Regions from separate parts of the Colwellia sp. M166 genome, predicted to be linked through region 4. Evidence: predicted binding sites of a transcription regulator. Region 4 holds the regulator's gene; each other region holds the start of a gene.
The links. Region 4 encodes sigma-54, which starts transcription at its own class of promoters, with help from an activator protein. Its sites were predicted from a motif close to GTTGGCACGNNNNTNGNNT; they were not measured.

Region 1 (2,210 bases), 1.5 Mb from region 4:
GAAGTAATCTGTAGTAAAATACTCTGGTCGCTGACAACACCATATCAATAAAAACCACAAAAATTTAAGCTTATTTTTAAACACATTTAGCTGCAACTTTTTAACGGCTTATATATTACGCAAGACCACTAAAAAACTCACCAGCCCAAAACAAAAAAACACTAATGATGACCCTTAGTGTTTTTTATAAAATCGAAGCGTTCAGGCTCTAGTGTTACTTAATTCGACGTGATGCTAATCCGATCAAACCTAAGCCTAAAATAATAAGCGTTGATGGTTCAGGAACGGTTACCGGTTGATTAGCTGCAGATACTTGTAAGTTATCGAATGAGCTAAAGCCAGCAATATTTCTCAATTGAATTGCATTAACACCGGTCATAGACAGTGCAAAATTTCCTTTACCAAAAAGGTTTAATTGTTCAACTTGATTATTAGCGGCATCTAGACTGATAATTTCCCAGCTAGCGATGTCAGTATTGTTGTTATACCAACCCATATCAAGGCCTAAGAAATCAAATGCTTGTCCGGAAATAGCTGATAAGGTAAAAACGGCTTGAGTATTCCAAGTTTCAAGAAAGCGCCCGTTGGCGCCCCAATCTTTTGCCTCACTACTATTAGAAAAGTTAGCAGACTCATTCAACGTACTAATCACATTAACGCAATTAGTACAACTAACAGATATTTGAAACCCAGCTTCAAAGTAAATTGGACTAGCTTCAACTCTAAAGTTATTGCCTGGAAGATCATCTAAGGTTATTAGTGTCGCGTTTGATACTGTGGTGAATAACAACACACAGGCTAATGCTAGTACTTTAAAAACTGTTTTTTTCATCTTATTATTCCTTTTAATCCCTTCACGATAAAATTTGAAGGTAAATGCTAAAAGTGAACGTTATCACTTATCTTACAGCTAATTAAGCATAAACCATACCAACAAATAAATAGCTTTTATTTTCAATCAAGTAAGAATTAGCAGTAATGTCGATTTTTTTATTTGTAAATTTATCTGACACAAAGACTCATCAAGTAACTGTAATCATTAAATAATATTAAATACTTAGGGTTCTTTTTAAGAATACTGTTTAATTGTTTTAAAAAGCAACATTTAACTAAATTTTTTTTTCACTATTTGTTATGATATTGCATTCATACGTTAACGGAAGCTACTTATTTTTAGCAAAATATAGTGAAAAATACGATGAAAAAAACAGACGCGAAATCACTAACAGATAAACACGAATCACTTATCCATACTGAACAACAAACGGTTGTTTCACATGTGCAACGTGAAGTCGATGACTGGTACCTTAATACCATCATGTTAAAAGACCTAGATGTGCCTTTTAAATACCGCAGAAAAAAACGCTATAAATCATTACAAAGCCAACAGGTTAATATTACCTATTATCCTGCGAATGAAACCATTGCAGGTTTTGAAATAGAAATCATGAAAATTGTTCGTATTAAGGTATGTTGATCACATTTTAAAATAAAACCCTCTATAACGGACTGATAGATGGCTAAAAAAAACTATTTTCGCCGAAATATCAATCAATTCTTGACGAATCCCTTACCATCTTACATAAATAGAATATCAACAATAAAAAAAACAATGTTGATTTGAAGCTAAAGCCGCAGAATTTGACTTAATATCTGCATTATTTTTTGGGGACAGAGAGGTATACAACATGATCTTAAATCATATATGGGGGCTTTATACTGCACCTAAAAAAGAGTGGCAAACCATCGAGAAGCGCCACGAAAGTTTAACGTATTCTATGGTGCATATTTTCACCATTGCACTAATCCCAGCAATTTGTAGCTATTATGCCGCCGCTCATATCGGTTGGACAATAGGCGCAGGAGACCCAATTAAACTAACCGAATCTAACGCCCTATTTATGTCTGCTGCTCTGTATATAGGTTTAATATTCGGAGTTTTATCACTGGCGGTGTTAATTCAATGGATGGCAAAAACTTTTGATTCAAAACCAGACTTCACTCAGTCATTAGAATTAGCAGCATATGCTGCAACACCACTGTTAATGGCAGGATTAACAGCCCTTTTTCCTGTGCTTTGGTTTGTTGTACTCGCGGGATTAGCAGCGTTATGTTATTCGGTATATTTACTCTATTCCGGCGTACCAATTATGATGAATATTCCTGAAGAAAAAGGCTTTATTTATTCTAGTTCAGTAGTCACTTGTGGC
Region 2 (2,210 bases), 1.2 Mb from region 4:
CATCGCCACGAGTAACCGAGACCTAAAAGATGCTGTGCAGGAGGGTATTTTTAGAGAAGATTTATACTATCGATTAAATGTCTTTCCATTGACTTGGTTACCGCTAAATGAACGTCGAGGTGATATCTTACCTTTGGCTAAGCATCTAATTTCACGAATTTGTCAAAAAGATGGTAATATTATTCCTGAATTTACTGCCGCAGCGCGCAGTAAATTACTGGCTTATGATTGGCCTGGCAATGTTCGAGAATTAGATAATGTAATACAGCGAGCACTGATCTTACAAAGCGATCGTTGTATTGATGCTAATGATTTGTTGATTGATGACTTTCAGCCAGCTAAAGTGCACAGTGAAGCACTAGAGCCAAGTAAAGATGATAAGCTAGGCAGTGAGCTGAAATTACAAGAGCATCAAATTATATTAGATACCTTACATGCGTGTCGAGGCAGTCGAAAAGATGTTGCTGAGCGTTTAGGTATCAGCCCACGCACATTGCGCTATAAAATTGCTCGTATGAGAGATAGCGGCATACAAATCCCATTGTAATTTGATGGTTTAAATAGCTTTAAGTCATGATTGAAACAATAAAAAGCAACCTAGATTAGGTTGCTTTTTTTATTGTTATTACCTTATAATTTCAACCTTTGTGATTGATTATTAATATTATATTTTATTTTTAGTGATTTGGCCTTGTTAGTCAATTACTCATCCTCTTCGCCTTGGCACTATGCTTGCTTAATCCTTAGTAATATTAAGTAACAAGAAATTGACGCAAGCGAGTTAGCCATGGATATTAAAACCAATTCTCTGTACGCCCAAATGCAAAGCATGTCGATGGAAGCGATGGGAAATCGATTACCCATCGGTGATGAAAGTGGCATGGGCACACCGGCTGTTAGTAAAACCGGTAGCGATTTTGGCAGCTTATTAAAAGATGCAGTAAATAATGTTAATGAAATACAACAAGAAGCCGGACAGAAGAAAAAGGCATTTGAAATGGGCGATCGCAGCGTTACATTAGCTGATACCATGATAGCTTCGTCCAAAGCAGGTATTGTTTTTGATGCCACAGTGCAAGTACGAAACAAGTTTGTTGAAGCGTATAAAGACATTATGAGTATGCCAGTATAGCTGTTCAGCTATTAATACCTTTGGTATAAGTTGATATTTAAAAGAATAAAGCACCAGTGATGCGGAGAGAGTAAGTGGCAGATTCAACAGACAACACAAATTTAATGCTAACGGATGGTAATAACGATCTGGTTGCTAATGATGGCGCCGACGGTGTTGTTGGTGAACAAAAATCAGGTCTAGCCGGTGCTATGGGCAATGTCGATTTTTTACGCCAGATTACCATAGTCATGGCGCTAGCTATCTGTTTAGCTATTGCCATTTTTGTCATCATGTGGGCTAACCAACCGGAATATCGTTTTTTAACTAAACTGCCAACTGAACAATTGATCAAAACCATGGACTTTCTTGACAGCAACAAAGTTGAATATCGTCAAGAAAATAACACCATATCTGTACAAAGTGACGAGTATCAAAGTGTCAAGATCATGCTCGCGCGTGAAGGCTTAAGTGAAGGGCCATCAGAAGGTAGCGAAATTCTGATGCAAGATATGGGCTTTGGTGTTAGTCAACGCCTTGAAAGCGAACGCTTAAAGCACTCCAGAGAACAGCAATTAGCCCGTACCATTGAACAATTACAAACTATCGCAAGAGCCCGTGTTTTATTGGCGATTCCGCGTGATAATGTTTTTGCTAAGCGTGAAAAAAATCCATCAGCAACAGTGGTACTAACTCTACGCCGTGGTCGTTTGCTTTCGGAAGAAGAAGTGGACTCTGTGGTTGATATTGTTGCATCAGCAGTGCAGAGCCTTGATCCTAACCGTGTGACGGTTACCGATCAAAATGGCCGTTTACTTAATTCTGGCTCGCAAAATTCGGTTTCTTCACGTTCACGTAAAGAATTTGAAATCGAGCAGAAACGTGAAAAAGAATATATGGATAAAATTGATTCAATTTTAATTCCTGTGATTGGTTTAGGCAATTATACCGCACAAGTCGATGTCGCGATGGACTTTACCAATAGCGAAGAAACTCAACGTCGTTATAATTCAGATTTACCTGCTTTACGCAGTGAAATGAAAGTAGAAGATAACACCATTGGTGGTTTGCTGGGTGGTATTCCTGGTGCATTAAGTAA
Region 3 (2,210 bases), 1.1 Mb from region 4:
GTGACACGTTCGCCGTCACTTTCAATGACGCCATAAGGCACTTGAAATTCATATTCTGTGCCGCACATAGTACAAATGGCATCTTGTTTTTGATGGTAAGCTAAGAGGTTTTCAAAGTCGACCTTGGTTAAAATATCACCATTCATCATAATAATGGGAATATCAGGTAAGTTATCCGGTAGTAAACTTAATGCGCCACCGGTGCCCAGTGGAGAGCTTTCATGTATGTATTGAATACTTACATCCCATTGACTACCATCTCCAAAATATTGCTTTATCATATCGGGCATAAAGTGTGTAGAAATGTAAAAATCATAAAAACCGGCGGCAATAAAGCTTTCTAAAATAGTTTCTAAAATGGGTTTACCGCCCACTTTAAGTAAGGGTTTTGGACAGGCATCGGTTAGCGGCTGTAAGCGTTTGCCAAAACCGCCTGCCATTAAAAAAACAGGGGTTTGATGTCGGCGCGTATCAATTACATGATGTAAGGTTTCTAAATTTATCAATACACCCTTTGCGTCGACAATTGGCAGCGATAATATTTGTGCCCGCTTCATAATTGACAATAACTGCGCTCGAGTGCTGCTGGCTTGCGCGGTTTTTGGTGAAGCGTTCATTATTTCAGTGACTGGCGTATCTAATGCTTTATGGGCTAACAATGCTCGGCGCACATCACCGTCGGTGATCACCCCCACTAAGCAGAAGTTTTTGTCTACCACTAGGGCCACACGTAAGCCTTCAGCATTTATAGCTTCAATGGCCTGGCCCATAGTTGCGGATTGCTCTAAAATGACATTTTTCCAATTCGAACTCATAACTCAGCCCTTACAACGATGAATTTATTAGCTTTTACATCAATAAGCATACCTTGCAGACACTATTAACACTAGCAAGAACCTTAAATGCTTGAGGTATTTATTCACGAAAGACCGCAAGTGTTATTCATTTGCACAAAATATGCCAAATTCCTGTCGATAAATTGACTTTACTATAGCGCAGCCTAAGCTAATCACCTTATTAGTCTACTTTTACTCGCAAGTAATGCCCTTTGCCCAACGCTTATTGCAATTGGCTTAGAAGTTGCTTTCATTTGCTATAGCAACAATCTAATTTTTGGTTCTGTACTAATTTTAAAACCTAAGGTAGCTTATGTCGATTTTTGATAGCTCACAAATAAAACCTACGTTAATCAATAACAATGCTTATATTTTGCAGCCCAATGTTTACCTTGAGATCGCTCAGCACTTAGAAGTTGAGCACAACTATGCAAAATTAGATCAAATGGCCATGGCCAGTTTTTCCCGTCAACAGCAATGTATTAAAACACCATTAAAAAGCGAACAAATACATCTACTTGAAAATCATTTACCAAAAGAACTTTGCCAGAGCTTAATCGAAGAATTTGAACAAAACCCTGAAGGCATCAAACATCCCAGCGTATTATCAGTATTGCTACCACAAATTTTCAATGACGATTTAGATCAACAACTCATTTCCTATTTTAACAGTGAGTATTGTGTTTTTTGGTGGGCAATATATAAAATAGGTGATGAAATAACAGAGCAAGACTATTCCACAAGATGGCATGCAGATGGTGGTCCACGTAAACATTTAAAGGTACTGACCTATCTTAATGATTATGATGAGCACGGCAGCGATACAGCATATTTAGATGTTGCCACAACAGATAAGTTAAAAACCGTTGGCTACATATTAAATAATATAGAAAATCGCGTAACCGACCTCAGTGAGTTGTGCCAACATTTTGACATTAGTTTTGCGCCAAAATATGTTCAGCCCCATACTGGCGATAGTATTATTTTCAACCCCAACCAAGTAGCACATCAAGCTAGACCCAGTAAAAATAAAATCCCTCGTTATGTGCTAAGTTTCTGCGTACTACAAAGTGAACAAAACTGGCAAACAGTTGCCGAAAATGATTATGTCGCCAGTTATGGTGCAAAACAATTCCAAGGGTTTGCTAATACGATATTAAAATTCAAGGCCGACACGCATGAAAATGAGCTGATTGAAATTCCGAAAAATAACGAAATAAAATCATTAACCCATGTTAAATTACTACTTAATAGCATATTTTCAAACCCTGATATTGTACAAGCGCTATACGATTATATTTATCAAAAAGATGCTAAGTTAATTAACTGTGCAACTGCTACTGACCTGCTACACCTATGTAAAAAAATAATTCA
Region 4 (2,210 bases):
ACTTAAAAGAACGTGGTATTGGCATTTTGATCACCGACCACAATGTACGAGAAACACTCGATGTTTGTGAGCACGCCTATATTGTTAGTCATGGCGAACTTATTGCTGAAGGTGATGCTAATCAAATTCTTGCGAATCAGCATGTAAGAGATGTATACCTTGGTGAACAATTCACGCTATAGTGAGTAACAAACTACAACGGCACAATAATAATGTCTTTGAACAGGGAAAAGAAAACGTAAATGCGTCCTACTCTGCAACTCCGTATCGGACAACAGTTAACGATGACCCCGCAATTGCAGCAGGCGATCAAACTGTTGCAATTATCTACTCTGGATCTACAGCAAGAAATTCAAGAGGCACTTGAAAGTAATCCTTTGCTTGAAGTTGATGAAACTGCTGATAATAGCTCGGAAAGTACCCCTGACCATTTAGAGGAAGCCTTTTCTGCTGGTGTTAGTGAAGATACAGCAATGTCATCCTCAGATGGCAGTGAAGATTCAGCACCAACGATCGATGAAATTAGCTCCTCAGAAGGCCTAGCCAAAACCGATATTCCCGAAGAACTTAATAGTGATACTACTTGGGATGACAACTTTAGTGCTGGTGCAAGTAGTGGCGGTGTTGGACCGGCATCAGAAGATTATACCTACCAAGGTGAAACAAAAGATTCATTACAAGATCACCTAATTTGGCAAATGGAACTCACGCCCTTTAGCGATACCGATAAAACCATTGCTATTGCCATTATTGAAGCCATTGATGAAGCAGGTTACTTAACCGTTTCAGCAGAAGATATCTTAGAAAGTGTCGGCATTGAAGATGTTGAGCTTGACGAAGTTGAAGTAGTACTAAAGCGCATTAACATGTTTGACCCCGTAGGTGTTGCTGCTCGTTCAATTCCTGAATGCCTACTGATTCAACTTAATCAATTCGCTAAAGATACCCCTTGGTTAGCGGAAAGTAAGTTAGCCGTAACTGAATATATTGAATTACTCGGCAATCGAGATTACCGCCAGTTAATGCGAAAATTACGCTTAAAAGAAGATCAATTACGCGAAGTTATTCGCCTGATACAATCTTTAGATCCTCGCCCAGGCGATAGCGTGATAAAAAGCGAAGAACAATATGTCATTCCTGATGTCTCTGTTGAAAAGAAAAACGGCCGTTGGACGGTAGAGCTCAACCCTGATACTGCACCTAAGTTATCGGTAAATCAGCAATATGCGGCGATGTCTCGCACCATGAAATCATCCACTGATAGTCAGTTTATCCGCTCGAATTTACAAGAAGCTAAATGGTTTATCAAAAGCTTAGAGAGCAGAAACGATACGCTATTAAAAGTGTCAAACTGTATTGTGCAACGCCAGCAAGGATTTTTTGAACATGGTCCAGAAGCTATGCGTCCGATGGTATTAAACGATATTGCCGAAGCTGTTGATATGCATGAATCAACAATCTCACGGGTGACGACGCAAAAGTATATGCACACGCCTAGAGGGATTTTCGAGCTGAAATATTTCTTTTCAAGTCATGTTAGCACTGAAAATGGTGGTGAGTGTTCATCGACTGCAATTCGTGAATTAATCAAAAAACTTGTTGCTGCTGAAATACCTGCAAAACCTTTAAGTGATAGCAAAATGGCAGATATTTTAGCCGAGCAAGGTATCAAAGTCGCAAGGCGGACCATTGCTAAATATCGTGAATCGCTCTCTATACCGCCATCAAATCAACGTAAAAGCCTACTCTAGGCCAACTTACTCACCCGTAAAAGAGGACAGCAGCATATGCAAATTAATCTTACCGGACACCATGTCGACGTTACCGATTCATTACGTGATTATGTTAATGGCAAATTTGAAAAGCTAGAACGTCATTTTGATCACATCAACAATGTACATGTCGTATTAACAGTCGAGAAGCTCAATCAAATTGCCGAATCCACTGTCCATTTAAGTGGCACTGAGGTCCATGCTAAAGCAGAAAACAATGATATGTATGCATCAATTGATGCTTTAATTGATAAGCTAGATCGCCAAATCTTGAAGTACAAAGGCAAGATTAACAAGCATTAGCGTAGCACCACATTAGGTCTTATAAGTTTATGAAGTTGCAAGATATCTTAACTCCGGACTGCACTATTTGTGCAGTACCGGCTGCAAGTAAAAAACGTATTTTAGAATATTTAAGTAGTCTTGCTGCTGAAAAAT

Region 1: FGD67_RS06100 (PEP-CTERM sorting domain-containing protein) is a predicted target of sigma-54. The motif match lies at 917-935, and genes of this name have one in related genera.
Region 2: fliE (flagellar hook-basal body complex protein FliE) is a predicted target of sigma-54. The motif match lies at 720-738, and genes of this name have one in related genera.
Region 3: FGD67_RS08010 (GSCFA domain-containing protein) is a predicted target of sigma-54. The motif match lies at 1,068-1,086, and genes of this name have one in related genera.

The regions. Positions count from the first base shown of each region.
Region 1 is NZ_CP040755.1:1,357,555-1,359,764, forward strand. Features, by position in the region: gene FGD67_RS06100 (PEP-CTERM sorting domain-containing protein) at 215-832, opposite strand; gene FGD67_RS06105 (hypothetical protein) at 1,199-1,477, shown strand; gene FGD67_RS06110 (Yip1 family protein) at 1,689-2,210, shown strand, end outside.
Region 2 is NZ_CP040755.1:1,724,931-1,727,140, reverse strand. Features, by position in the region: gene FGD67_RS07815 (sigma-54 dependent transcriptional regulator) at 1-547, shown strand, start outside; gene fliE (flagellar hook-basal body complex protein FliE) at 788-1,132, shown strand; gene fliF (flagellar basal-body MS-ring/collar protein FliF) at 1,207-2,210, shown strand, end outside.
Region 3 is NZ_CP040755.1:1,765,476-1,767,685, forward strand. Features, by position in the region: gene FGD67_RS08005 (nucleotidyltransferase family protein) at 1-815, opposite strand, end outside; gene FGD67_RS08010 (GSCFA domain-containing protein) at 1,150-2,210, shown strand, end outside.
Region 4 is NZ_CP040755.1:2,882,507-2,884,716, reverse strand. Features, by position in the region: gene lptB (LPS export ABC transporter ATP-binding protein) at 1-182, shown strand, start outside; gene FGD67_RS13105 (RNA polymerase factor sigma-54) at 243-1,751, shown strand; gene hpf (ribosome hibernation promoting factor) at 1,788-2,075, shown strand; gene ptsN (PTS IIA-like nitrogen regulatory protein PtsN) at 2,105-2,210, shown strand, end outside.